One region of the Desulfosporosinus burensis genome, then DNA from elsewhere that is predicted to be linked to it. Evidence: riboswitches for the same ligand, from Rfam matches in the RefSeq annotation. Region 1 holds a riboswitch; each other region holds the start of a gene.
What was found. A riboswitch is a leader RNA that binds a small molecule or an ion and turns the genes downstream of it on or off. The one in region 1 is predicted to bind cobalamin.

Region 1 (6,360 bases):
TAGCCTCTTGGCGCTCATCGTCAAGGGGCTTTTCTAATTGGAAAATTAGTAATTTGAAAAAATTGGAGGTTATTCAACCGATGTTAACAGGAATTATTAAACGTAATGGGAGAATTGAGGCTTTTAAGCAAGAGAAAATCATGAATGCAATTTTTAAAGCCGCTACAGCTTGTGGAGGATCGGACTATGAGCGTGCTGAGGAAATAGGCAGACAGGTTGTCGATGTCTTAAATAGAGATTATTGGGACAAGCAACCGGATGTAGAATCGATCCAAGATCTCGTCGAAAAAGTCCTCATAGAAAACGGACATGCCAAAACAGCCAAAGCATTCATACTTTATCGTCAGAAAAGGAAAAGCACCCGTGAGATGGATGCTCTTATTGGAGCGACCATTGGAATGTTTTCCGACTACTTAGGAGATAAGGACTGGCAAATTAGTGAGAATGCGAACACACAAAAAAGTGTTAATGGTTTAAACAATTACATACGAGAAGTCTTTACCAAAAAGTATTGGCTTTATGAAATCTATCCTCAGGAAGTTCGAGAGGCGCATGAAAGCGGAGACTGCCACATCCATGACCTGGGCTTTTTTGGACCCTATTGTGCAGGATGGGATTTGAGACAGCTCCTTCTTGACGGATTCGGAGGAGTACCTGGCAAGGTAGAAAGCGGCCCAGCCAAACATTTACGGTCTTTCCTTGGGCAAATCGTCAATTCTACCTTTACGACACAAGGAGAAACTGCCGGAGCACAGGCTTGGTCAAGTTTTGACACCTATTGTGCGCCGTTTATACGGAATGATCAATTGACCTTTACCCAAGTCAAACAGTGCTTGCAAGAATTTGTTTTTAACATCAATGTTCCCACGAGGGTCGGATTTCAGTGCCCCTTCTCCAACCTTACCTTTGATATAAAGGTACCTGCTACCTTGAGAGATGAGCAGGTCATGATTGGCGGAACCTATACTAAGGATAAATATGGAGATTTTCAGGACGAGCTGGATATGTTCAACTTAGCGTTCTGTGAAGTGATGCTGGAAGGAGATTCCAAGGGAAGAGTGTTTACGTTCCCAATTCCAACCCTTAACATTACCAAAGACTTTGATTGGGAGAGTCCTGTAGCGGATGCCTTTATGAGAATTACTTGTAAGTATGGAATTCCTTATTTCGCTAATTATGTCAACTCAGAGCTGTCTCCCGAAGATGCCGTATCCATGTGCTGCCGGTTAAGGCTTGATACCGGTGAACTTAGAAAAAGAGGTGGGGGTTTGTTCGGAAGCAATCCTCTCACAGGATCAATCGGTGTATTTACAATTAACCTGCCCAGATTAGCGTATCTATCCAAGACAAAACAGGAATTTATGGAACGTCTGAAACAAATGGCGGAAATCGGGCGCACGGCCTTGGAAATCAAGCGGAAAATTATTGAGCAGCAGTCAGAAAGGGGACTGTATCCCTATTCATGCTATTATTTGAGACATTCAAAGGAGCGGACTGGGCATTATTGGCACAATCATTTCAGTACGATCGGTATCGTCGGCATGAATGAGGCGTTACTGAATTTCATGGGAAAAGGAATTGAAACTGAAGAAGGGCGGGAGTTTTCGGTTAGTGTCATGAACTATTTGAGAGAGCTGCTGGTTAAATTTCAACATGAGACCGGAAACGTCTACAATTTAGAGGCGACGCCAGCAGAGGGAACATCATACCGTCTGGCTATGTTGGATACTAAAAGGTATGACTCAATTATTACTGCTGGTGATAAAGTCCCTTATTATTCAAACTCAACCCAACTTCCGGTAGGCTATACGGATGATATTTTTGAGGTTTTGGAGCTACAGGACGAATTGCAGTCTCTTTACACAGGGGGAACGGTTCAGCACCTTTATCTTGGAGAAGCGGTTGAGGATATTAAGGTTTGTAAGCAACTTATTCAAAAGATATTTACCAAACACAAAATCCCCTACATCTCCATCACCCCAACCTTCAGTATCTGCAAATCTCACGGATACATCAGCGGAGAACATTTCACTTGCCCTGAATGTGGTGCCGAAGCCGAAGTATGGTCCAGAGTGACAGGTTATCTTAGACCGGTCAAGAACTATAATCTTGGAAAGAAAGAAGAGTACGACCAGAGGAAAAAATTCGTAATGCCAGAGGTGGTATGATGAATATTGCCGGATTCGTGAAGACCTCCTTTGTGGATTATCCGGGTAAGATAGCGTCTGTGGTTTTTACTCAGGGCTGTAATTTAAGATGTGGTTATTGTCACAATTTCAGTCTTATAGATGAAAATGACACCTCAAACGGTATTCTGCCTGAAGAAATTTTTGAATGGCTTTCAAAAAGAAAAGGAATGATCGATGCAGTGGTTATAAGCGGCGGAGAGCCGACGTTGCAAAAGTATCTTCACGTTTTTATCGAAGAATTGAAAGCAATGAGTTTACTCGTAAAGCTTGACACAAACGGAACAAATTCAGGTATCTTGAGAGCGTTGATTGATGACCATCTGCTGGATTTTATCGCTATGGACTTAAAGGCTCCGCTCAACAAATATGAAAGAATTACAGGGACAAGCCAGTTGGAGTTATCGTCAATTCGAGAAAGTGTGGAAGTTATTAAAAATAGCGGACTTGTTCATGAGTTCAGGACAACACTTTGCCCTGAACTCGAAGCAGATGATATACCAAGCATTATGTTAGATTTCGAAATTGCTTCAAATTACGTGGTGCAGAGCTGCAGAAGCACGGATTTTAAAATAATATCCAGGAACAAGCCGGATTTGAAGAGATTGACTTGGTGGTCTGAAAAGAATTTGTCCTTCTCTTTTCGAGGATTTGAAGTCGGCTAAGTAATGATGTACTGGGTGATGTAGTGCCTTTGTCCTAACCGCCTCGGCGAGTGCCGTGAGGCAATAATTTTAAGCGGGAGGAGAAATAAGCATGCAACTAGGGCTTATCCATATTTATACTGGTGCAGGGAAAGGGAAGACGACAGCAGCAGTCGGATTGGGGATCAGGGCGTATGGACAGGGACTTAAGGTCCTCATGGTTCAATTTTTAAAAGGATGGACTACGGGAGAAATGAAGGTCATCGCCAGCTTAGGACCGTGCTTTCAACTCCTTTAATACAAAGAGAATGACAAATTCACTTGGGGAATGACAGATGAAGAAATGGGAGGAATAAAAGGAGAAATGCGAATTGGTCTGAACTATACTATTGAGGCCGTCATGAGCGGAGAATGGGATTTGATCATCATGGACGAGATTATGGCCGCTGTGAATGGCGGGTTTCTGCCTCTAGAGGAAGTAGTCGAGCTTGTTAAGACCAAGCCACTAAAATTGGAACTCGTTCTGACAGGGCGGGATGCCCCATCAAAGCTGATCGAGTTAGCTGATTATGTCTCGGAAATAACTGCCTGCAAACATCCCATGAAAAAGGGCATCATGGCGCGAGAGGGAATAGAGTATTGACCATGGATTGCTTTTGTGATACATTTAATTAACAAATTTAATAGATGAGCAAGCGATTTTTCTTAGCCGAGAAATCATAACAGGGAAGCCGGTTTAAATCCGGCGCGGTCCCGCCACTGTAAAGGGGAGTTTGTGCCACATCCACTGAGGAAACTTGGGAAGGAGGCACTAAACGAGGAACCTGAGCCAGGAGACCTGATTGCTCATATGCTTTACTCACGATGGATGGGTGGAGGGACTTGGTTAGTTAGGTCCTTCATATTTTGGAGGGCTTTTATATATTGTTAAGTGTACATAATAGGTTTCTCGAGGGAAACCGACCTGCAGGGTAAACGTCTTGTTCAAGCGGGATCTGCTTTCAAAAATGCGAATGCGACTTGAAAGTGGAGGAGAACGCGCCGTCCGAGACAACCGATACATTGCTGTCTTTATGATGAGTGATGTGAGGTTGTCTCTTTATTTTTTATAGGAGTGGAGGGAAAATGTAAGAGCGGAGTTTCAGTGAAGGCTAGGTTTGACAATAGATTGAAAGGGGTCGATGATTATTATGAATCAACGTATGATTAAGCGGATCAGTTTATTAATAGCCTACGTTTTGGCTATCTACATCGTCTTTCCCGATAATGCCTATGGTATGCATATTATGGAAGGTTTCTTGCCTTTCAACTGGGCTGCCTTTTGGTGGATCGCTATGATTCCTTTTGTTATTGCGGGGGTACGTTCCATTAAAAAAACGGTGACACTCTACCCTAATTTAAAGATGCTGCTCGGTATGGCAGGAGCCTTTGCTTTTGTTTTGTCTGCTCTGAAAATTCCGTCAGTAACTGGTAGTTGCTCTCACCCGACAGGCGTGGGTTTAGGTACCATTCTGTTTGGACCTGCGGCGATGACCGTTTTAGGAATGATTGTCTTGATATTCCAAGCACTTTTACTGGCTCATGGAGGAATAACGACCTTAGGCGCAAACACGTTTTCTATGGGGATCGTTGGCCCTTTTGTCTCTTACGGTATCTACAGAGGCTTAAAAAAGCTGGGCGCTCCCCAATGGCTCTCGATTTTCATGGCGGCAACGTTAGGGGATCTAATGACCTACGTTACAACCTCCATTCAGTTGGGGCTAGCTTTTCCCGCGGCATCAGGCGGAGTAATGGCTTCTGTACTCAAATTCATGAGCATTTTTGCGTTCACTCAGATTCCTTTAGCCATTAGTGAAGGTCTACTTACGGTAATGGTATTTAATATCCTCACTGCTTATAGTCAAAAAGAGTTGCAGGTTTTAACTGCCTTTACAGGCAAAGCGTTATCCTCCATTAAGCGGGGGGTGAAAGCATGAAACTCTTTACTAAAAACATTATAATCCTAGTATTTGTTGCTATATTGGCCTTTTTCCCACTTTATATAGCGCGTGATGCCGAATTCGCTGGTGCTGATGCTCAGGCATCCGATGCGATAAGTGAGTTCAACGCCGATTACACACCTTGGTTTGAGTCCTTTTGGGAACCTCCGAGCGGAGAAGTTGAATCGTTTTTGTTTGCCTTGCAGGCTGCGCTTGGAAGCGGATTCGTCTTTTATTACTTAGGTTATTCGAAGGGTAGACACAAAGCTGATCATCAATCTCTCCAGTCAAGAGATTGATCAGATGAACGCCAACGTAGTGATACCAATATCAATTTCAAACCCATAGGGCGGGTGGCCATTTCCGGCTTCCCCGCCCGAGTTTTATCCCATACACATTAGGATTTATAGAATTACACTTGTTTTTATAACGGCTTTGGAGGCTAACAAAAATGATCATGTTATTGGGAGAAACGGCGGCAGCGCGTGAAATCAGTGAGTGTCTTCAACATAGGGGGATTGAGTTTAAACGAATACTTACTTGGAAGGGCAAGGTATTTTTGCAGACTCCTTCCTTAATTCTTGATGCCAGCCATCCTTCCAGCAGTGTAAAGTTGGCCTCTTTACGCCAATGGTCTGAGCAACAGGGCATTCCTTATCTTAGGTTAGAAAGACCAGAGACTGTCATTCCAGACAGCTTATTAATATATCCAGTTTGTACGTGGGAGGAAGCTCTGCTTCAGTTAGAATTGCGAGCCGGTGCAATTCATGAAGCAAAAAAACGAATAGTAACGATTTTCGTGACGACGGGCAGCCACCAACTGGAAAGCATTGTGCAAAGCACCTTTGCTCGCTCTGCTCGTTTAGTTGTTAGGGTACTTCCAGAAGGGCGCTTAGTCCAAAAATGCCAAATGATGGGCATTTCGCCTAGGGATATCGTAGCTATGCAAGGGCAATTTTCTAAAGAGATCAACAAGGCGCTATTTAAATTCTATGGAGCAGATATTTTATTAACCAGAGATAGTGGGTCTGCCGGTGGGACAGATACGAAGATCTCAGCAGCCTTAGAATTGGGGATAGAGACAGTCCTCGTGAAAAGAACCAAGACGAATAATGGTTTAATTGTAAATAATGTCCAGGAATTACTGGATTGGGTGGATACGAATAGTACAAAATGTAGATGACATTAATCCGTCTGTATCAAGGCTTTCAGTCGCACACTATCACTTATAAATATTTGCAATGACATGGGCCACTGGGATAAGGAACAATTGTCCCATTAGGGTTCCTATTAGCTTGGCGCTCATCAACATAACGACAAGCGCTTTGACATCTTCATAGGGACGATTCCCCTTTAAAGCCTGATCAGTAATGATAGAAGATTTAGGGTCAACAAAGAGCATAAATATAATATTTGCTGCACTGTTAATTACTCCTGCCGAAGCTGAAGCCGCTAAGCGATGCTGAGCATCAACAAGTAAAGCAGCATAATAAGCTGACATCACCCCTATGGTGTAGATTCCGGTGACAAGAGAATTGAGAGCTATTAATT
Region 2 (7,623 bases), on a different contig from region 1:
TTTATGAACAACAATTGCGTATGGCCGCTGTTGATCGTGAACAAGCCTTATCATTGCTGCTCAGGGGAACTGAAATTTTGGTCAAGGCCGTGTCTGAAGAGCAGTTACTAGCTGAAGCCGGAGAAATGGCCATGGAAATTCTGTACCTAGAGGCAGGATTCTTTCATATGGAAACCGATGGGGAATGGAAAATACATTCTCCCTTTGGCCGGCTTAAACAGTCTGAGGATGTTTGGCAAGAATGGATCCAAAAAGATAAAAGAGCCCATTTTCCGCTTGGATACATACCGAATGAGACACCTACCCTGCGAATACTTGAAGAAGACGAACATAATAAGATTCCATATCCTGTGGAAAAAATCCTTATTCAGCCTATTAAAACCTATCGCGGAGTCGTTGGGGAACTTTGGCTATTTGATTCTAGGACACGAGACATTGCGCATACCCAAGAGATCCTGTACGCATTTGTACGGATGTTAAGCATGGCATTAGAAGCTATCCGGCAAAGAAAGGAACTTGAGCGTCTGGCGACGACGGACCGCCTAACTGGAATCATGAATCGCCAAGGGTTTGAGCAAAGGATCCTAGGAGAAATGGCGGGAACACTCAGACGTGGTTCAACGTTCCTTTTTCTGCTCCTTGATTTAGACGGATTTAAGATTTTAAATGATACAAAAGGTCATCCCATGGGAGATAAGGCCTTAAGCCATGTAGCACAGAATCTCCAGAAGTCCGTTCGACAAGAAGATATTGTCGCTCGTACAGGTGGAGATGAGTTTGCGGTCATTTTAACGGATCTTAAGTTAAGCCAAGATGCAATGAATATCATGCAGCGCTTAAAGAGTAACTTGGATTTAGAAACCTATGGTTTGGGCATAAGCATAGGAGTTGCAGAATTTCCTACAGAATCTACGGACTATGAATCTCTTTACAAGCTTTCAGATCATCGGCTTTATCTCGGCAAGCAAAATGGTAAGGGGCATATTGTGACGGAAAATGCGTTCGAAAAAAGATAACTGATGGATAAAAAAGTATACTAAAAGTCAAAGAAAAGAGCCTTTTTCACTCTGAATTTAGCGGTGAAAGGCTCTTTTCTTTGGGATGCGCATGCTAAAGTCAATAGTATGTCGTTCGATTATTCATGACTTGTGTTTAATAAGGCGAAGAGACGTGTATCGTTCAGAAGGCGGAAGATCACGTTTGAATTTTAAGCGAAATTCCTGGATCGAGGCCATCTTATCTGCAACCATGACCAGAAAAGCCTCTCGGGTTTTAGGTAAGCGCGGGGTAAGTGGCCACATATGGCTCAAAATAATGTCTTTTTCCTTCTCGCTGAGCTGAAAACATCGTTCCGCGTTCTGGCAGGCAATGCGAGGATGGCGAAAACCATGCCACCGGGATCGGTCTGGTCTTGGCTCATGCCAGTCGTACAGGAAAAAGTCATGGAGTAGGGCGCCACGAGTAATAGCGTGTGTGTCCAACTTGAGCTTGCTTTCAAGGCGTAGTGACCAGTCATAGGCTATTTGCGCAACACGAAGAGAGTGCTCTAAAGTAGTAAATGGACGATGATGGGTAAAACGTGCCAATTGTTGATACTCTTCGTGGTTCAGAATGTCCTCGACGTGCTCTGATAAATCCAAAATCAGTTCACCTTCCTAGTCAAGTGAGTGGGGGTCGTTTTCTCCACTTGGGTTGGAGAATTTTTGCCGTTGAAGGCTTAAAAAGTGCTCGAGAGCTTCCTGCTTAGCATATAGTAAAGCCATCTTTTCGCTTAAAGTATGGCGCATTTTCGGATAGGCATGAAGAAATCTTTGATACGGAGAGCAGGCTGAGTGAAATAACGTGAGTTCCAGACGTTCATACTGCTCCTGGAACATCGAGACAAAGTGTTCAAGACGACGTAGTAAGAGGGTGGAACGGATAATATCCCAAATAACATAGGCTGTCAAGATAATAGCTAAGATAGAACGGCCAGTCGGTGGAATGCGCAACATTTGAATTTGAACGGCTGGGTGTATGACGAGATGAAATGCAAGCCCTAAAACCCCCCAAAGAAGGGAGAACTGGAGAGCGATGCGCCCATGAAGATTAAAAGGTGTTGTATGATAATCCCAAAGCTGCAGGCGAAAGAAGCGCTCGAAAAACCATCCAGCGACATATTCCAGCAAGGTGCTCAAAAACACAAAACTAAGAAACTGCCATTCCCAAGCGAGTTGAGATAACAGCCCAGAGGACCAGATCACCAAAGTCGTAAAGAAGCCATAGATCGGGAGGAACGGGCCAACTAAAAATCCAGGATTGACAACCTTTCGTTGGGATATTGTACGGTAGATTGTTTCCATTACCCAGCCGGCAAATGCATAAAATGAAAATAAGAGGATAAAGTCTGTCATGGTTCTCCCTCTCTAGCGATACTAAATAATTAGCAATGCCAATTATCTCTAGTGTACTCTAAAAATTCCTTATTGTACATTTATGGACTAATTTTATCATATTAATATAACGCTAAGATTAATACCTACTTTTGAAACGATTTTGACTAGAAAAGTTTTTTCGTGGCCCGAAAACATGAGACTAAGTTAATTAAATTGGAATAGGCAAACAATATTAGCAAGACTAATAAGCAAGACTAATAAGCAAGACTAATAAGCAAGACTAAATAAGCAAGACTAAATAAGCAAAACTAGTTAGTAAAACAAATAGTAAAACTAATATTTAAACGGAAGGGTATTGATAGTTCATTACCCTTCCGTTTTGCTTATATTGAAGTTCACTATGCCTACTTTATAAAAGGAAAAGCGATAACTAAACAGATAACTTCCGAAAGTTCGATAAAAGCCCCATATAGATCACCTGTCAGACCCCCTAGTAAGGAGGAGATTTTAGAAGCCATTAAGAATATGACTAAGGCGGTAACTCCTAAGGCGATCGGTCCAGCTGAGCCGAGCAGATAAAAAGATATTCCGCAGACCAGCGCTCCGCTGAGCAGGAATGGAATCCACTGGGTTGCTTCGTGAAACCCTTTGCCTAGCCCCTGGGAGCGGGCATAGGGAAATCCGATCATCCCAATCTGAAAGACCCAGCGAGAGAGCATTGGCATGACGATAAGAATCGGTAACATCGGAACGGTTAGGTTGGCTAGGAAGGTGAATTTCAAGAGCAATAAGCCCACGAGAGCCATTGAGGCATGGGCACCAACTCGGCTGTCTTTCATGATATCTAAGATTTTTTCTGGGCTTCGAGCGGATAATAAACCATCCATGCTATCCATGAATCCGTCAAGATGGATTCCTCCGGTGAGCACTAACTCCGCAACTAAGATGAGAGCCCCGAGAACTAAAGGGGGATAATAGGGCATCATGACTTTCGCCAGCAGCCAGAGGATAAGACCTAAGACTAGTCCTACGAACGGATAATATCGATAACTGCGCAGGAATTCTTCTGAAGTAACATTCTTAGGGATCGGTAAAGGAATTCGGGTAAAAAAGGTAAGTGCTATGAGGAATCCGCGCATCTCAGATCACTCCTTGTGCAGGGAAGCAAGAAGCTGCCCGCCAGAGTGTTTAAGTTCCAAGGGGTAACCTGCTACAACAAGATAGACATGATCAGCACAGCGGGCAAGTATTTGATTGCTACGTCCAGCTAAATCACGGTATGCCCGAGCTAAAGGGTTCTCAGGGACAATGCCCTGGCCGACTTCGTTGGTGACAAAGAGGACTTGAGGTTTAATCTCTTGGGCAAGTTGGGCAACCTCTTGAACCATAGTTAGGATTTGTGGTTCGAGGTCGGGGTACATCTTATCCTGTTTAGAGGAGCCTAGGGTGGATTCTACTCCTTCGTGATCAGAATGGTCAGCTCGTTCTGTTTGTTCTGCATGTCCAGTTTGTTGAGTTAAGAGAAGATTAGTAAGCCAGAGCGTGACACAATCAAGCAGAATGACTCCGTCATAGTCTTTGAGTTGGCAAAGTGTTTCTCGAATCTTTAGAGGTTCCTCAATGAGTTGCCAAGTTGCCGGGCGCTGGTTTTGGTGTTTTTTAACACGATGGGCCATTTCTTCGTCCCAGATTTGGGCGGTGGCAATGTACGTTACAGGACGATTTACCGAAGCGGCCAGAAGTTCTGCAAAGCTACTCTTTCCGCTCCGTGCACCGCCTGTTACTAAAGTGAATTGAGACATGGCATTCATCGACTCCCATGAATATTTATTAAGATTGATTTACTTAAGTAGAGGCTTTGACTCGTCTTTTCTGACTTTGAATAGTGTTTGATTTTTGATTCTCTAGCTTGACTTTTCGCTGACTCCAGCATCGCCGAAAGTTGCCATTTCCTTAAGAATATGAAGTGCAGCTTCGACTAAGTGAAAGGCTAGGACCGCTCCCGTTCCTTCTCCAAGTCTCATATTTAGGTTAATTACCGGATCAAGGCCTAGGCTTGCTAAGGCCTTACGGTGACCAGGTTCGACTGAACCGTGGGAGGGAATCATGAAGGCCGTACATTTTGGGGCAATTTTTGAAGCGATGAGTGCTCCGGCCGTCGAGATAAACCCGTCAATGACAATCGGAACACGGCTAGCTGCCGCTTGAAGGATTGAACCAGCAATCGCCGCAATTTCTAAACCGCCTACTTTGCTTAGAACATCTAGAGCGTCGTCTGCATTAGGTTGATTGACGTCAAAGGCCGTTTGAATGGCCTGGCGTTTCTTAATTAAGCCAGCATCATCAATTCCAGTTCCTCGTCCGACAACGTCCTCAAGGGGGGAATTGGTAAAGAGGGCAACGATTGCAGAGCTAGGGGTAGTATTGCCAATTCCGAGGTCACCTGTAGCAAAGAGGTTATATCCTGCACCGATCTTTTCTGCTGCAACTTCAGCACCGACCAGTAGAGCTTGCAGTGCTTCGTGACGGGTCATTGCCGGGCCCTTGGTCATGTTCTGGGTTCCATTAGCAACCCGTTTGTGAATAAGGTTTCCTTCTAAGGGGAAGGCAACCCCAACATCCGTACAAAAAACCTCGGCATTGGCTTGGCGAGCCAGTACATTGATGGCTGCGCCACCACTTATGATATTATACACCATTTGAGGGGTAACTTCTTGGGGAAAGGCACTAACTCCTTCAGCTGCGATGCCATGATCTCCAGCCATCAAGAGGACTGCTTTCTTATTGATCTGAGGATTAGAGGTTCGTTGGATACCTCCAAGTTGCTTGGCTATATGCTCTAATTGTCCAAGACTGCCTTGTGGTTTGGTCAGGATGTCCAAGCGTGCTTGGACCTTAGCCATGGAATCCTCGTCAAGTTCTGAGATGTTCGCAGTTAGAGCTTCGAGTTGGGCATAGAGTTGTGCTTCTGACAAATTTTTCATTAAAACTCCTCCTCAATATAGTTGTTGAAAAATAGAAAATCCCGACCACAAATAAATCTGTGGTCGGGACTTTACCGTCATCACCGCCGCTCTCCACGATGTGGAAAGACTTAAAGATTTAGGCAGGTCTCCTGGCTATCGAATCATCGCTTTAATTTGTCACCTTCCCAGCAAAGTGCCAGTGGTCAACAAAGCTCATCGAATACAGTGGTGGGTCCGCGTCGGTTTTGAACCGAACTTCCCTATTCTCCCCAAAGGGCACCTAAATTCAAGTAATTTTTCTTTTAGCATACCACAACCTTTTTCTAATCTCAAGTATAGTGTTGGTCACTATTTAAATATTTAGAAGAATTTTAATAACCCATTTTTACAAGCGTGTTAGCTTCGTATATAATGATAGATATAGCAGTAGCAGGTGTAGGTGTAGGTGTAGTTATTAGTTTGTCCATAATTGATTGTAATCGAGGAGGAACACGTGTGTTAGATAGTGATATTCTTGTGGCCGGAGCAGATCCGGGATTTGGAGCGATTAAACTGGATACTGGAGATGCAAAAGTATTATTTCCAGCTGTAATTTGTAAAGGGAATGAGCGGATTTTCTCAACCTTAGGTAATTCCCTGATTAGTAAAGGATCTGACTTAGAAACTCAGATTTCTACTTTGGATGTTTTGGTCAAGAATAATTCGACGGGTGTGGAACGGCATTACTTCATGGGAAGTTTGGCTGAAAGCCTGAATCCGAACGAAGCTCATTATTGCTGGGATGAAGACAAATCTTCGGATGAAGAAGCAACAGCATTACTGGTAGTGGCTTTAGCCCTAGCCCAAAAAACTCCTAAAGCGAATATTTATCTTGGAACTGGCGTGCCCGTTAAGTATTATGCTAGTTTAAAGGACAAGTATGAAGCGGAATTAAAGGGGTCTTTTTCGGTAACCTTTCATTCAGGTCCCATGAAAGGGTTGACACGGCAACTGAACATCTTGCGCTCTCGAGTGCTTCCCCAGAGTTATGGAGTCTTTATTAAGGAAACTCTTAATGAATATGGGATGCCGACGAGCGCCAAGTTATTTAGCGGGTATGTGGTGGTCATCGATCCGGGCTTTCGCACGACAGATATTGCCACTTTTTATGATGGCGTAATGCTTGATCCACCCAATTCGTTTAGTATTGAAAAGGGGTTAAAGTGGGCGTATATTGGAGTGGCCGATAAACTGAAGGAATTGACCGCAAATCACGAAAACCCCATTGAAACGGATGATAAGGAATTAGATAAAATTTTCCGAGTGAACGGGGGATTGTATCCTTGGAATAACGGCTCGATTAATCTTAATCCGATCATGAAGAACATGCTTGCTCAGTTAGGAACTGATATCTCCCGGGAAGTGAAAAAGGCCTTAAAACCAATGCTTGGTAAACTGCATACCGTCTTAGTAGCCGGAAAGGTCGGAGAAATGGTCTATGAGCATATCCAATTAGAAAATAAGCTTCTGATTGACGATCCACAATTTGGTAATGCCACAGGATTTCGGATTATGGCTACGACTCTGGTGAATAATATAACGAAGAAATCGAACCCGCCAGTATGATTAATGCTCAGCCTACCTTTATTCCGCTGTTTTTTGATGAAGCTGAGACGGATCTCTGGTTAGCTATACAGCGGATTGAACCAGAGGAGCGAAGTTCCTTTATTAAAGCGATTTTGAGACAAGTACTAATAGGAAACTGCGTAGAAGGGATATTAGTGAAGGAAAACCAAAACTCTGCAAGCAATTTACCCGAAGAAGGGGAAATTTCTAAGGTGAATGATCAGGAAATTCAGGCGGATTTGCGGGACGATGAGCTTGAAAGAACTGAAACCTTTTCATTAGAGGCTTTATTTGAGGTCAAGGTACCTGACCAAGACACTGAACAGATCGGTGAATTTGATGTGGAATCCTTAAGAGAGGATGAACCAATTCGACCGGCAGGTTTTGAGTATATGATGAAGCATATTATCGGTACAGAAGAGGACGAGGCAGTTCTGAAGGTTTTGCAAGGCTTTCTAAATGAAAGGGGCCAATAGCTAAGGGGAAATAGATTAAGGGGAAATAGATTAAGGGGAAATAGATTAAGGGGAAATAGATTAAGGGAAAATAGATTAAGGGAAAATAGAAATTTTCCTTTGATATAAGTAACGATAGTGATGTATAATTATGGTCTAGCATAAGTACAAATAATCATAATAATACAATCATGGTAAGGTCTTTTAGATATTAAAAGGAGG
Region 3 (7,623 bases), on a different contig from region 1:
AACCTTCGGGGTACGGTTACCTAATCCAGTGATGGCCAATCAGAACATTGCCGATGGCGAATTCGACTATTGGGAAGTTTGTCGGCCAATGCTTGCAGAGCCGGAACTTTTGCATAAAGCAGCAGAGGATCGCCTGGATGAGGCAAAACATTGCTTAGGCTGTATGAATTGTCTAGCCCGACTATTTAGAGATCTACCTTATCTCTGTACCAATAATCCTGCCTTAGGCCATGAAGTTGAACCGGAATACCATATTACTCCGGCTGTGGTTAAAAAGAAGATTATGGTTGTCGGAGCAGGGCCAGCAGGGATTGAGTGCGCAATAACCGCAACTAAGCGAGGGCATGATGTTACAATTTATGATAAGAGTGACAGCATCGGCGGTGGTCTTGTAGGCTATGCAGCCTATGACATTGCCAATAAAGAGGACCTCCAAAGCCAAATATCCTATTATAAAACCATGCTCGATAAGTTAGGAATCAAGGTCAACCTCAATACCGATGTAAACCCCAAGCTTATGAGAAGTGTTCTTCATCAATATGATGTCGCAGTGCTTGCCGTGGGAGCTGGAGTTGATATGAGTGCCATCCCGGTACCGGAACAAGAAGGGGTATTAGTAATGGCTGCCGATGTTGCTAGAGGAAAGGTTAAAGTGGGGCAAAAGGTGGTCGTATTAGGGGGCGGCAAGATTGGTTTGACCTTGGCGGAAGGCCTTACTCAGGAGGGTAAAGAAGTCACCATTGTGGAAAAGGAAAAACGCATTGCCGGCGATGTCATCCCCACTTGGAAATGGCGGCATTCCTCTTGGATAGACCAACTGAAAATAAGGACCTTAACTCTTTGTAAACCGATAAAAATCGGAGCAGGTGGAGTAACCGTCGTCAATGACAAAGGGGAAGAGATTTTTGTCGAGGCAGATACGGTGATTGTTGCCTCACCCAGAAAGCCAAATCAAGAGTTGTTCCAAGAGTTTGAATTTATGGTTGATGAGTTACACGGGATTGGTGATGCCTTAGTTCCCAGGGGACTCTTACAGGCTATTCATGAGGGATATCGTTTAGGCGTACGGATTTAGATGAGAGATACGGGGGTGAGCTATCGTGGTATCAACAGTCTACGAAACGTTTTTAGATGCTGAAAGCTGGCAAGCCATACTTGACCGCAGGCAGGAGATCTTTACCGATATGCTACCAGGAGCCAGCTTAGGGATATTGCCCAAAAAAGAGTTTGAATCCCCCGTTGGAACCATGTTGATCTGGCGAAGGCAAGCCGATAAAATGATAGTTGATTACCAATCCTTTACAGGTTTTCAGAATGCCAGTGTAGACCTATTGATGATAGCTGATGATGCAGCCCTAGAGTCCCTGCAGAGTAAAGCACAAGATAATCCCTTTCATGAAATGAGAGAACAGATTCGCCAGGGCAATATCCTCTATTATGTCATGAAAAACAAGAATGAACTACTAAACTTAGGCTATGAAGAGTTAGTAGAGGTTTTAGGGATTCCAATTCTGGGGGCTTGTCGTTAACCTTGAAACTGTCTGGGAGAGTTTTGAGTAGGCTTGAAGGAGCAGTGGTAGAAATGATTTTTTTAAATCCAAGTGGGGCCCCGGAACTCGGCTGTAGTGAGTGTAGTTGCCGTTGGTATGACCGTTTAACGAATAGTTGCTATGAGTGTGGCCAGGTAGTTTCGGAGGAAGAAATTGCGGAATATCAGGCAGCTTTGGAATTGTTTTATGCCGAAAGAGGCATTAAACCTTAAATCGCCTAAGGAGGAGTAAGCTTGTCAGAAGTAAATGCTGATGTTATCAAGAAGCTGGAAAGAGATTGGCGTTCCATGATTTTCATTTCCCATGATTTTTTCCATCGCTGGAGAATGGTTCTGGAGGAAAAATTTGGAGCAGAGGAAACCGTCGCCTTAGTAGATCGCTTTTGGGAATCAGTTGGAGAGGGAACTGCGGAAAGTTATCTCAAGCGAGGACGAGATACTGCGGACCTAGAACAAATAGTCAATGCCTTTGTGCGAGCTAGTCTGGTCATGGGTGAAAGAGCTAAATCGGTTAAAGAAGGAAATGACGTTCTCCTCATCCATGATAGCTGTCCGTGGGTAGGTTCTTACAAGGATTACGGAGCACCGGGACAATGTCAAGCAGGGTGTGACAAGTGGTTTGAGACGGCGCTCAAGGTAATCTCACAGGATTTCACTGTCCGAACAGATAGCTGTTTGGCTTCTGGTGAAAGCACCTGTACCCGACGCTACTCTAGAAAGAATAATGGATAATTAGTCGGAGGGATGAAAGCTGGTGTGATTATTAGATCAGCCAGCTTTTCCTTATATATCTTAAGTGATTTTACGTAGTATACAGTGAATTGACTAATTAAGTATATTCAAAATCAGTAGCGTTGCATCAAACTAGATCGAGTCATGTCAATAAAGAAAATGCTTTCTCTATAATTACTTAATATACCATTATTGGTGTATACATCCATGTGGTTTTTCCTCCCATAGGCCAAAGGAGCGTTGACATAGAAGGTAGTTCTTTTCCACATTTTTACATAATATAACTTTAGGGGATAACGGGATCGTAGGTTAAATCATTGAGCCAATCCGTCTCTTCATTCATAATCTGATGCTCTGTCATTTTGTAAATACGATCATAGTTGATTCTCCGAGAACCGTTTCCCCATTTTCGCCGAAGCTTTTCTAGAAACGAATCATAGCTTTCAAATAAACAAGAGATAACGCTTCTTTGCAAATTCAGTAAGTCTCTTTTATCCTCGATTTCAAGTTTTAGAAGAACGAGTGCGCAATAAGTCATGAGTGCTAAAAGTAACTGGTTAATAACTGATGTCTCACTTGTGCCGTAAAAATGTTTGATCTGAGCGTGTTGTTTCAGCCACTTAAAGAACAGCTCTATTTGCCAGCGATACCGGTAAATCTCACCAAATTCCTCGGCACTTCGATTAAAGTCATTCGTGACGATGGAAAAGGGTTCGTTGACCGAATCATCAATGGTAATGACACGAAGTTTATGCTTCATTTTTCGGCTGTTCGTTCCAAGAATAACATCAACGTCTTCTTCAATTGGACCATCTTCTTCAACGTTTCGTTGTCCAAGAAACTCAACCACAGCATTCTCTTTAAGGCGAGTTACAAATCGAATACCCTTTTCACAGTAGTCATCAAATAGTTTGTAATCCACGTAACCCCGGTCAAAAATATTAAGGGCGTCAGTATCTTTGACAATCAGTTCATCCAGTTTCTTCTTGTCTGCCGTCTTTGCCGGAGTAATAATCACTGCGTCAGGGACAGCCATTCCGTCGAAACTTAGTCGCAGATGCATTTTGATTCCGGCCTTGGTTTTTCTAAACACAGCCCAAGGATACTTAGAAAGGCACAAGCTTATCGTAGATGCATCAATCATGAACAGGTTTCCAAGGCGTTGCTGGATCAGTCCGAACCCTTTTTTCTGAGCTACTTCGTTTAATAGGTTTTTAAAAAGCATTTCCGAGACTCTAACAGGAAGAGTTCTAAGTCTTCGTGAAATTTGACTATGACTAATGCTTTCTAAGCCAATGGTACGACTGAAGTCATTACTTTGAACACTGGCACTGATTTTTCGTAAAGCTTTAAATTCTTGGAGTTGAGCATTACTGATAAGTAACGCGAGTTGGTTTGTTTTAAGTTTTTGGACTCGCTTATCAAGGTCTGGAACTTCTTGATGAATTTTAGTCCAAATATTTTTAGAAAAAACCGGTTGAAACAGTTGCATAAATGTGGATTTTGTAGTATTCTTGCCTTGCATTTTTTATCTCCTTATGATTAGAGATTTGGGCAAGAACTACCCTAACTCTAATTATAAGGCTTTTTTTATGGTTTTGACAGGAATAATCAGGGATATCTGCAGTTTACGCCATTTTCCGTTGGTTTTCTTTGTAACATAGAATTTGACTTTTGCGTAAAAGCTTTATGCAACGCTACTGATTCAAAATATTAACCAAAGTATTTCTCTAAGCATCTGCCATTACAAAGCCTAAGAAGCGCGTTATTAAATCTTTGACGATTACAGATCTAATAATGAATATGTAATCGAGCAAAAACTAAAAAAAAGCTAGAATTTAATCTTGTAATCTTAGGCATCTTGCATTAAAATACAGATAACTAAATATTCGTTTGTTACTGGTGCCCTTGAATGAGGGAGAATAGGGAACTGGGTGAAAATCCCGGACGGACCCACCACTGTAAAGAGGAGACTTATGCATTGCCACTGGGAAACCGGGAAGGCGTATAACGTTGATGATTCTGAGTCAGGAGACCTGCCTGTAACGTATTTAAGAACATGGATTAAGGTAAAGTTCATGGTCAATCTTCTTTCCAACCTTGAGTTGAGAAGAAAATTGACTATGAACTTTTTTATTTGACTTTTTAGAGAATGGGGTGAAACGATTGGGATACCAGGGTCGAGATGTTGAGGTTGTTTCGTTAAACAAGGCACAATATTTAGTGGCTTCCTGTGATTCCTGTGGTGCCATTGGTATGAAGGAATTAGATACATATCAGGTTCCCTGGTCTATTACAGGAAGGTTAACGACAAGAGTCGCTTTGTTAGAAGTCCTTTCCACAGGGGCTGTGCCAAAATTAATGACGGTGGCGATTTCTAATGAGCCGTACCCGACAGGAGATGAAATAATAAAGGGGGTGAACGATGAACTAGAAGCTGCAGGATTAGAAACTCTACCCATGGCGATCAGCACAGAAAAAAACATGACGACTCAGCAAACCGGTCTCGGAATTAGTGTGATCGGGGTGGCTGAGAAAAACAAGTTGCGTATTGGAACAGCCCAATCAGGAGATGACGTCTATTGTTTAGGCTTGCCTAAAGTTGGATCAGAGCTCAATAATCCAGAGGATCCAGAAATTGTCCAAGTCAAAGCTCTGCAGTTCCTCTTAGAGATCTCAAGTATTCATGACATCATTTCTGTAGGGTCAAGAGGGATACGTTTGGAAGCCGAACTACTTGCCTCCACGATAAACAAGCGATTGCACGTTGATTCAACTTGTCCTCTCGACTTGGATAAATCTGCTGGACCTTCGACCTGTCTTATATTTTCTTCTTCCGCTTTATTATCACAATCATCACTAACACCACTATCATTTCCGACATCTCTATCATCTACATCATCTACATCATCAAGGACGTTTGATCATGTCCTTTCATCAAAGTTTCCTTTATTACCTTTAACGAAAATCGGTACATTGTACTAAATTTAAGGAGGAATTGTTTATGAATAATTTAGAAACAGAACAACAGGACATAAAACTCTCCGCTTGGAGTGTCAAAAGACTATCGATTATGGCCATTTTTATTGCTTTAAGTGCTGTGGGATCACTGATTAAGATCCCAAGTCCGGTCGGAACTATCGGTATGGATTCGGCACCCGGATTTTTCGCTGCACTGGCCTTTGGAGGACTTACGGGGGCGATTGTCATTGCTTTTGGGCATTTGCTGACGGCAGCGGTGATCGGATTTCCTATGACGATTCCGATCCATTTATATATTGCTTTACAAATGGCCTTATGGGCTGTGGCCTATCGCTGGGTGAATGAAAAGCTCGGTTTGATTCCGGCTGTTATCGTCGGAATTATCCTGAATGGGGTTGTATCATCTTTTGCCATGCTGCCGTTGATGGGTATGGGAGGGGTAATGGGCTTGATGCCTTTTCTCGTCGTCGGGGCAGCTCTCAACGTGATTATTTCGGCAGTAGCCTACAAAGCAATTAAGGGAAGTCGACTCATTTAGGTGATGAGGTGAAACCGTGGAGACTGTAGATGCTGCAGAAGCTGCAGAAGCTGTAAGAACCGTAGAAATCGTGGAAACCGTAAAACCCGTTGAAAATGCTATCGAACTCCATAATATTTCTTATTGTTATCCGAACGCCCAAGAACTTAGTTTGAAAAACATAAGCTTGACCGTGGAAAAAGGAAAATTTATTGTCTTAATGGGATCCACAGGGGCGGGAAAAACAACCTTGAGTTTATGTCTAAACGGTCTAATTCCCCAGCTGCTGGAAGGAAAATTAACAGGACAGGTGAGCATAGCAGGCAAAAATGTAGGGAAAACTGCAGTTCAGTCGATGTCCAAAGTTCTTGGGCTTGTCCTACAGGATCCAGAGACCCAAATTATTGGTCGAACGGTTGAGGAGGACACCGCATTTGGCCCTCGCAATTTTTTAGTTCCCTTCGATGAGATTAATCTGAGGGTCGATCAAAGCTTAGAAAAAGTCCGCTTAAGAGGATATAAGCAACGTTTATCTGAAGAACTCTCAGGTGGAGAAAAACAACGCTTGGCGATTGCCGGTGTGCTCGTGATGGAACCTCAAATTTTGGTGCTGGATGAACCAACTTCAGAACTCGATCCGATAGGACGATCAGAAATCTATCAAACGCTGGATGATCTAAGACGGAAAAAGGATTTGACCATTTTGTTAGTTGAACACTCCAGCGAAGAACTGATTCACAAGGCAGATGAGGTCGTTGTCCTTAAGCAAGGGGAAGTCTTCTGGAGGGGACTGCCGACTGAACTCTTTCGCGATCTTCCCCTCTTGAGTCAGTTGGGGATAAAGCCGTTACCCGTCAGTCAGCTCGGCTGGGATTTTTACGAGAAGGGCTGGATTTCCTTTGCTGAAATCCCTTTAGATATTCCGTCTGCGGAAAACATAATTAGAGCGTTGTTACCCAAATACGGACATTGGCACAAACATGGGCATGGGCAAGCGCCAGGTCAAGGAGAGATAAAGAATCGCCTGTTTAAGCAGGAACCATATTGGTCAGAAACAGAAATCGCAGTTCAAGTCAGCGATCTATTTTACCAGTACAATTCAAGCCAGCCCGCTTTGCGAGGAATTAATCTGACGATTAAAACTGGAGAGTTCGTGGCTTTCATCGGGCAAAACGGTGCTGGAAAAACAACTTTAGCTAAACATTTTAATGGACTTTTAAAACCAACCCGAGGAGAGATTATCGTTGAGGGAATGAATACTTTACAGTATGATACGTCTGATCTATCAAAAACCATCGGGTACGTCTTTCAAAATCCTGATCATCAAATTTTTTCCGCTACTGTCGAGAAAGAATTAGAATTCGGGCTTAAAAATGCAGGCTACAAAGGCCAGGAAATCAAACAACGAGTGGATGAGGTCCTTCAGTATACTGGGTTAGAAAGATACCGTAGTGTTCATCCGTTTAGTTTGGGTAAAGGAGAACGGCAAATGATTGCCGTGGCTTCAATTCTTGCCTTAAAGCCTAAACTGCTAATCATTGACGAACCGACCACTGGCTCGGACTGGGCAGGTGTTCAGTCAATGATGGCTTTGATAAGTAAACTCCATGCTGCAGGGACCACAATTATCATGATTAGCCATGATATGGACTTAGTTGCCCAATATGCCAAGCGGGTCATAGTCATGAAAGAGGGCGGGATTATGTTAGATGGTACCCCTGGTGATGTTTTTTCTAAGGAACAAATACTGCTCGACTCTGCCATTATTCCACCCCAACTCTGTAGGCTCTCCTCGCAATTGAAGGATATTTTAGGTCATAGAACCTTCATCGAATCACGTGAG
Region 4 (7,623 bases), on a different contig from region 1:
CTGGGCACGATGAATAGTGGTAGCTGTTTCCATAAAGACAAAGATAAAACGATAAATCAGCACCATTAATTCAGTAATAATACTAGGAACTTTCATCTTATGGAGTACTGTAATTATTTCAGTCATGGGAGTGGTTAGGGCTAGAAAGTAAAGACAGGAAACAGCCCCTATCGATCTTAGAAAGAGATGAACTGCGGTGATCAGATCTGGGTAGTGTATTCCTACTGTTAGGCCATTAATAGTTTGAGCTAACCAAAACCCCGAAGGATTGGTCGAGACTGAAAAAGCAATCGTTAAAACGCTGATCAGGAGAAACGAAAGAGGAACAAGCATTAGCTTGACAAAAACTCGGGCGGGGATGCCTGCTTTGCAGACTATCCCTATAGCCATTATGGCTAACACAATAAGAGGGGTGATTACTGTAGGAGAAGTTAGGCACACTACCATGGTGATTATCGCAAAAAGAGACTTTTCCACCGGGTGAACTGTTTTTAGATTATTGCTATAGGCGTAACAATCAATGCTAATCATGCTTGATCCTTCTTGCAGACACTGTGTTTACCCTTGGCATAACCTATATAATAGAAGAAAAATCCGCTTCCGAGGGCTGCCTGCAGGGCAAACAAGAAAGTTTCGACTTCTCCGCTCGGCGGTTCATATAAGGGTTTAAACCAAGATTCATAATTAGGAGCGAGAGTGCTGATAGCTGCTGAGGCTCGTTGATCAGCTCCGGCGAATTCGCCACCACGTACCAGAAAAAGGGGACCAAAGGCCAGTAAAACTACAATTAACAGTAATATCCCATTCTTTACAATCGGTTTCATGCTTTTACCTCCCGTTTGTTGTTAGGTAATTCTTTTCCAGTAAATACGCCTAAAAACTGCAACTCTTTTTTACTGTAGGTACTTAGAATATTAATCACCAGAACAGTAAGGATACCTTCGCTTATGGCTAAGGGAAGCTGAGTGAACGCAAAGATGCTCATGAATTTTAGTGCGGAAGCCATTACTCCGCCCGAAGCCGCGGGAAAAGCCAGCCCCAACTGGAAAGAGGTTGTAATGTAGGTCATTAGATCCCCCAAAGTGGCTGATAGAAAAACCGATAGCCACAGGGGAGCTCCCAATTTATTACAACCCTTATAGATACCATAAGAGACAAAAGGTCCCACAATCCCCATAGAAAACGTGTTTGCTCCGAGGGTCGTTATTCCACCATGAGCTATTAGAAGGGCTTGAAAGATTAAGACAATCATTCCCAAGACGGTCATCGCTAAAGGTCCGAACAGAATGGTACCTAGACCTACGCCTGTCGGATGCGAACAACTACCAGTTACCGACGGAATTTTCAGGGCAGACAAAACAAAAGCAAAGGCTCCGGCCATACCGAGCAGCATCTTTAAACTGGGATGGAGAGTCACTGTTTTCTTAATGGAACGTACCCCAGCAATAACAAACGGAATCATAACAATCCACCAGAAGGCGGCCCAGTTAAAGGGCAAGAATCCTTCCATAATATGCATAGCATAAGCATTATTAGGAAAGATCATATAGACAACCAGAACGTAGGTTATTAATAGGCCGATATTCTTAAACTTGCGTAGACCCATAAAATTAACAACTCCTTTTGATTTCTAACCCATTATCTTCTAATGAAGAATTTGTCCCCCACTGATCATAACACCGTACCCTATACCCCATGCTTTGGTTAATAAAAACAAAAAAACCCTTCACCAATAGAAGGGTAAAAAGCTTAACCAGTATCAGGTAACAATAGCAGTCCTGAAGACACAGGTATCCACCCCCTAACATTCCCGTAGGTAGTTGCAAATTCGGAATAAGCAGGTCTCCTGGCTCAAGATCTTCGTCAAATCACGTCTTCCCGGATAAATTCCAGTGACAACTATGTGAGTTAACTCCCTTGTACAGTGGCGGGCACCGCGTCAGCTTCAACTGACTTCCCTTTTCAATTCTTTCCCTCGGAAAAGAATCACTCATTCCTATATTTAATTGTCTTTTACAGTAACATAAAATATTGCATCTGTCTATTACTTAAAATATATTCAATATCAGTAGCGTTGCATAAAGCTTTTACGCAAAAGTCAAATTCTATGTTACAAAGAAAACCAACGGAAAATGGCGTAAACTGCAGATATCCCTGATTATTCCTGTCAAAACCATAAAAAAAGCCTTATAATTAGAGTTAGGGTAGTTCTTGCCCAAATCTCTAATCATAAGGAGATAAAAAATGCAAGGCAAGAATACTACAAAATCCACATTTATGCAACTGTTTCAACCGGTTTTTTCTAAAAATATTTGGACTAAAATTCATCAAGAAGTTCCAGACCTTGATAAGCGAGTCCAAAAACTTAAAACAAACCAACTCGCGTTACTTATCAGTAATGCTCAACTCCAAGAATTTAAAGCTTTACGAAAAATCAGTGCCAGTGTTCAAAGTAATGACTTCAGTCGTACCATTGGCTTAGAAAGCATTAGTCATAGTCAAATTTCACGAAGACTTAGAACTCTTCCTGTTAGAGTCTCGGAAATGCTTTTTAAAAACCTATTAAACGAAGTAGCTCAGAAAAAAGGGTTCGGACTGATCCAGCAACGCCTTGGAAACCTGTTCATGATTGATGCATCTACGATAAGCTTGTGCCTTTCTAAGTATCCTTGGGCTGTGTTTAGAAAAACCAAGGCCGGAATCAAAATGCATCTGCGACTAAGTTTCGACGGAATGGCTGTCCCTGACGCAGTGATTATTACTCCGGCAAAGACGGCAGACAAGAAGAAACTGGATGAACTGATTGTCAAAGATACTGACGCCCTTAATATTTTTGACCGGGGTTACGTGGATTACAAACTATTTGATGACTACTGTGAAAAGGGTATTCGATTTGTAACTCGCCTTAAAGAGAATGCTGTGGTTGAGTTTCTTGGACAACGAAACGTTGAAGAAGATGGTCCAATTGAAGAAGACGTTGATGTTATTCTTGGAACGAACAGCCGAAAAATGAAGCATAAACTTCGTGTCATTACCATTGATGATTCGGTCAACGAACCCTTTTCCATCGTCACGAATGACTTTAATCGAAGTGCCGAGGAATTTGGTGAGATTTACCGGTATCGCTGGCAAATAGAGCTGTTCTTTAAGTGGCTGAAACAACACGCTCAGATCAAACATTTTTACGGCACAAGTGAGACATCAGTTATTAACCAGTTACTTTTAGCACTCATGACTTATTGCGCACTCGTTCTTCTAAAACTTGAAATCGAGGATAAAAGAGACTTACTGAATTTGCAAAGAAGCGTTATCTCTTGTTTATTTGAAAGCTATGATTCGTTTCTAGAAAAGCTTCGGCGAAAATGGGGAAACGGTTCTCGGAGAATCAACTATGATCGTATTTACAAAATGACAGAGCATCAGATTATGAATGAAGAGACGGATTGGCTCAATGATTTAACCTACGATCCCGTTATCCCCTAAAGTTATATTATGTAAAAATGTGGAAAAGAACTACCTTCTATGTCAACGCTCCTTTGGCCTATGGGAGGAAAAACCACATGGATGTATACACCAATAATGGTATATTAAGTAATTATAGAGAAAGCATTTTCTTTATTGACATGACTCGATCTAGTTTGATGCAACGCTACTGATTCAATATATTTCTGAGAGTTTAACTGGGCTGCCTCAATTTGATTGCAAAATCACTTTTTTGATAGGGTTATGCTCATAATTCACTTATTTTTTTAGTTAATCTAGTGGTTCAAAGTGGATGTGAACATTCTCCAAACGAGCCACATTGTTTTTCAGTTCGCTTTTTATACTGTTTGATATCGTTTCCAGTTTATCCACAGTAAAATCGCCCCGAACTCCACAATGCAAGAACGTTGAAACCTTGTTCCCCTTGCGGTATAGCTTTATGTCATGGCAGTCTACATTGTCCCTTATTTTTAGGACTGCAGTTTTTATGTTATCGATAATATCCTGCTGTGTTTCAGTAATATCCTCAGTTTCTACCACTTGTTCAGCTCGTTCAAAGTAAAGACTCACATTGTCAACATTGTTTATTGCCTTCTGAACCATGTTGCCAATCCTATGGGATAATTCATGGGAATCCTTTAGGGTTAAGTTTTCCTCCAATTCTATGTGTGCAGTAATCTTCTTTTTTCCTTCAAGTTCATAAACATGTATATTATGAACATTTGTACAATTAGGAATCTGGTTTATTAATTCCTCTAAAGTGCGGTTAAGACTTAAATCAGCATTCCCGACAGCATCAACAGGAAATGTGCTGACCACAATATCACACCTCGGTATTTTCTCTGAAATCCTTTCCCTGATTTCATGAACTATAGTATGAACGCTTCTATGGCTTTGATATGGGTCAACGCCAACATTTATATCAATATACTGAACTGCCCCAGAAGGTCTGAGCCTGATTTCTGCAACCTGAATAACACTGGTGATTTTGCAGATTTCCTCTTCGATCATTTCTTTCATCCCGTTTGGTGCAGTATCTAACAAAACATCGATGGTCTCTCTGCCAAGCTTGATGCTCACCTTAATAACAAGCAGCGCAACCCCCAAAGCAGCTACTGGGTCTGCGTACTTTAAAACAGGTATGTTGAAATAATCACCTATCCAAACACACATCAAGCCCACTATAACTACTGAGGAACTCCATATATCACTGCTAAAATGAAGTGCATCCGCTTCTAATGCCTGACTGCCATGTTCCTTGGCAGCCTTCTTCAACACTCTTACTCTTGAGGCATCAACCATGATTGAAATAATCATGGTTAATACGCCCCACTGAATTCCAATTAATTCCACACTTTTGCCCAAAAACAACTTTTCCACAGCTTCATATATAATCCATACACAGGTTATGAGGAGTAAAGCTGTCTCTATAAGAGCTGAAAAACTTTCTATCTTCCCATGTCCATAGTGATGCTTAGAATCTGCAGGTTTATCGGAAAACTTTACTGCAAAAAAGGTTATAAGCGCAGCGCATAAATCCAATGCAGAATGCAATGCCTCAGATAAGATTCCTAAGCTGCCTGTAAAAATACCCACTACAGTTTTCATTAATGTGAGGAAAACTGCTGCAAAAACAGAACTCAATGCTGCCTTTTGTTTGTCTATAACCAAGATCAGACCACTCCCATTAACTTATTGAATTAATAAGTAACTTGAAAATTCAACTTGTTAATTATACTATCGTAAGTATTCAATTGATTCAACCGTGACAACCAGTATGTCAAGTTCCTCCATTTTATATTTACTGATTTTCAGCATAGCACTTTCTACTTAAATGATGGAAGCAGTATTTCGACCCGAACCCCTCCATCCGTTCTATTCGTCGTGGTTATCTTCCCCCCGTGCTGATCAAGGATGCTGTGCACAACAGATAACCCCAACCCGGTACCTTTTTCCTTCGTCGTAAAAAACGGATCATAAATATAGGGCATGTCGTCCGGTGAAATACCTGGTCCCTCGTCACTGACGGCGAAACCTACAAAGCCAGCTTGTCGAACTCCCTCTAGCTGAATCACACCGCCATCTCCCTGGGCATCGATGGCATTGAGTAAGATATTCAGTATGACCTGCTTAATCTGATCCGGGTCGACCTCAACCACTTGCTCCTCAATTTGGCTTCGCGCTTGTATTAATTCAATATGATGTTGCCCCAGGGCAGGCTGGATCAGGGAAACTCCTTCTTCCAAGAGTTTCCCTAACTCAATCCCACCACGTACAGGCTCTTTAGGACGGGCAAAGGACAGAAACTCGCTCACCAAGCGATTTAACCGTTCACACTCTTCCAGAAGCACCCTACAGTATTCTGAAACAACTCCATCCTCAATTTTCTCCTGCGCCAGTAGTTGGATGCTCACTTTCATAATTCCCAAGGGATTGCGTATTTCATGGGCCAACCCGGCGCTCATATGCCCCAGCGCCGTTAATCGTTCCGTTTGCCGTATCTCACCCTCCAATCGTTTTCGTTCCTGCCCTTCTTGCTTTAACTTCTCCACCAACTGCGTTTGAACTTGCAAGGCGAGCTGATGTTTGCGTGACGCCTTCCGTTCCTGCTCAGTCAAGAATCCAGTTAACCAGCCGATTACGTTTATCAAGCCTATTTCCACCCACTGCGTATACATGGCCGATGGCGCCATTGCCTGGAGATATATCATCAACGGCAGGATGAGGACCGTAATGACCAAGCCGGATATTATCCCCCCAGCAGGGCCAAAACGCATGGCAGCATAAATCACCGGGAGGTAGTACGCGAATTGCAATAAAATGTGATAGTTCATTTCGTAATGGTAATTCGTGTAGTGAATGACCGTCAAAATCACTACAACAATCCCAATCGCGATAAGATCAAAGAGAGTCCGAGCACGATCTTGTGCAGGGGGTTCATGATTTAGCAAAGAAGATCTCCTCTCTATCCTTTTATCCTCCCCTAAGTGGGGATCTATTCTTGTATTTTAACATATACAAGAGTAGGACAGGCACCCATTGTAAGCTGCTTATCCTACTCTACCCTTTTCTCTTTACAATTCCTTGTTACCGGACATATTTAATGATCCTATCCTTTAGCATAATCAAATTTCAGGATTAACCTTTTTTCAAGCACCTTGCTTTCGGCTAATTCGTTTTCATGACACGCATTGCGTTTATGACAGCAATCACCGTTACGCCGACATCAGCAAACACTGCTTCCCAAATAGTAGCGATACCCCCAGCACCTAAAACAAGTACGACAGCTTTAACGCCCAAGGCGAAAAATATATTCTGCCAGACGATGCTTCGTGTCCTTTTGGCAATTTTAATGGCATTCACAAGCTTTGAGGGTTCATCTGTCATGATCACAATATCCGCAGCCTCTATGGCTGCATCAGAGCCTAACCCTCCCATTGCCACGCCAACATCGGCACGAGCCAGTACCGGGGCATCATTAATACCATCTCCGACAAAGAGCAGCTTCCCTTTGGTCTGCTTTTGTTTTTCTATGAGCTCCAGCTTCTCAACCTTCTGATCAGGGAGTAATTCAGCAAATACTTCATCAAGGCCCAACTGACGCCCAATCGCTTCTCCCACTAGCTTGCTGTCTCCGGTAAGCATCACTAGTTTCTTTACGCCAATCCCCCGAAGCTCTCTTACCGCTTTTTCAGCATCATCTTTTATCTCATCCGATATTACAATATAGCCTGCATAGTTGCCATCAATGGCTATATGAACCACTGTACCGGTTTCATCAATTACATTATAGGTTATATTTTCTTTAACCATCAGTTTTTTATTACCGGCTAAGATCCGTTTACCCTTAACCCTCACTTTAATTCCATGCCCCGAGATTTCATCATAGTTCTCTATTTCGCTTTTATTAATTTCTTTCCCGTAAGCTTTCAGGATTGAAGTGGCAATGGGATGGCTGGAATAGCTTTCGGCAAAAGCAGCATACTCTAGCAGATTCTCCTCTGATTCACGACCAAGTGAGTAAATTTTTGTAACCTTAAACACGCCTTTGGTAAGGGTGCCTGTCTTGTCAAAAACAATTGTGTCCACGTTATTTAAGGCTTCAAGGAAGTTGCTGCCCTTGACCAGGATGCCACTTTT

Region 2: linked by a shared signal. The riboswitch ahead of cobT (nicotinate-nucleotide--dimethylbenzimidazole phosphoribosyltransferase) and the one ahead of ACYQ3Q_RS23160 (energy-coupling factor ABC transporter permease) in region 1 are both predicted to bind cobalamin.
Region 3: linked by a shared signal. The riboswitch ahead of ACYQ3Q_RS15820 (AIR synthase family protein) and the one ahead of ACYQ3Q_RS23160 (energy-coupling factor ABC transporter permease) in region 1 are both predicted to bind cobalamin.
Region 4: linked by a shared signal. The riboswitch ahead of ACYQ3Q_RS00960 (energy-coupling factor ABC transporter permease) and the one ahead of ACYQ3Q_RS23160 (energy-coupling factor ABC transporter permease) in region 1 are both predicted to bind cobalamin.

The regions. Positions count from the first base shown of each region.
Region 1 covers NZ_BAAHYN010000015.1:90,692-97,051, reverse strand. The annotation lists gene ACYQ3Q_RS23175 (ribonucleoside triphosphate reductase) at 81-2,168, shown strand; gene ACYQ3Q_RS23170 (anaerobic ribonucleoside-triphosphate reductase activating protein) at 2,165-2,851, shown strand; partial or broken gene ACYQ3Q_RS23165 (cob(I)yrinic acid a,c-diamide adenosyltransferase) at 2,943-3,473, shown strand; cobalamin riboswitch at 3,507-3,690, shown strand; gene ACYQ3Q_RS23160 (energy-coupling factor ABC transporter permease) at 4,021-4,806, shown strand; gene ACYQ3Q_RS23155 (energy-coupling factor ABC transporter substrate-binding protein) at 4,803-5,108, shown strand; gene ACYQ3Q_RS23150 (precorrin-6A/cobalt-precorrin-6A reductase) at 5,261-5,992, shown strand; gene ACYQ3Q_RS23145 (lipid II flippase Amj family protein) at 6,032-6,360, opposite strand, start outside.
Region 2 covers NZ_BAAHYN010000006.1:267,288-274,910, forward strand. The annotation lists gene ACYQ3Q_RS12865 (sensor domain-containing diguanylate cyclase) at 1-1,016, shown strand, start outside; gene ACYQ3Q_RS12870 (HD domain-containing protein) at 1,140-1,640, opposite strand; gene ACYQ3Q_RS12875 (putative ABC transporter permease) at 1,656-2,393, opposite strand; gene cobS (adenosylcobinamide-GDP ribazoletransferase) at 2,780-3,514, opposite strand; gene cobU (bifunctional adenosylcobinamide kinase/adenosylcobinamide-phosphate guanylyltransferase) at 3,521-4,177, opposite strand; gene cobT (nicotinate-nucleotide--dimethylbenzimidazole phosphoribosyltransferase) at 4,280-5,359, opposite strand; cobalamin riboswitch at 5,464-5,640, opposite strand; gene ACYQ3Q_RS12895 (ParM/StbA family protein) at 5,837-6,946, shown strand; gene ACYQ3Q_RS12900 (hypothetical protein) at 6,943-7,422, shown strand.
Region 3 covers NZ_BAAHYN010000008.1:202,485-210,107, forward strand. The annotation lists gene ACYQ3Q_RS15795 (oxidoreductase) at 1-1,075, shown strand, start outside; gene ACYQ3Q_RS15800 (hypothetical protein) at 1,101-1,529, shown strand; gene ACYQ3Q_RS15805 (hypothetical protein) at 1,553-1,762, shown strand; gene ACYQ3Q_RS15810 (L-2-amino-thiazoline-4-carboxylic acid hydrolase) at 1,784-2,281, shown strand; gene ACYQ3Q_RS15815 (IS4 family transposase) at 2,568-3,806, opposite strand; cobalamin riboswitch at 4,165-4,339, shown strand; gene ACYQ3Q_RS15820 (AIR synthase family protein) at 4,448-5,266, shown strand; gene ACYQ3Q_RS15825 (ECF transporter S component) at 5,286-5,801, shown strand; gene ACYQ3Q_RS15830 (ABC transporter ATP-binding protein) at 5,872-7,623, shown strand, end outside.
Region 4 covers NZ_BAAHYN010000001.1:170,948-178,570, forward strand. The annotation lists gene cbiQ (cobalt ECF transporter T component CbiQ) at 1-531, opposite strand, end outside; gene ACYQ3Q_RS00955 (energy-coupling factor ABC transporter substrate-binding protein) at 528-824, opposite strand; gene ACYQ3Q_RS00960 (energy-coupling factor ABC transporter permease) at 821-1,606, opposite strand; cobalamin riboswitch at 1,820-2,009, opposite strand; gene ACYQ3Q_RS00965 (IS4 family transposase) at 2,245-3,483, shown strand; gene ACYQ3Q_RS00970 (cation diffusion facilitator family transporter) at 3,754-5,154, opposite strand; gene ACYQ3Q_RS00975 (two-component system sensor histidine kinase NtrB) at 5,310-6,434, opposite strand; gene ACYQ3Q_RS00980 (heavy metal translocating P-type ATPase) at 6,652-7,623, opposite strand, start outside.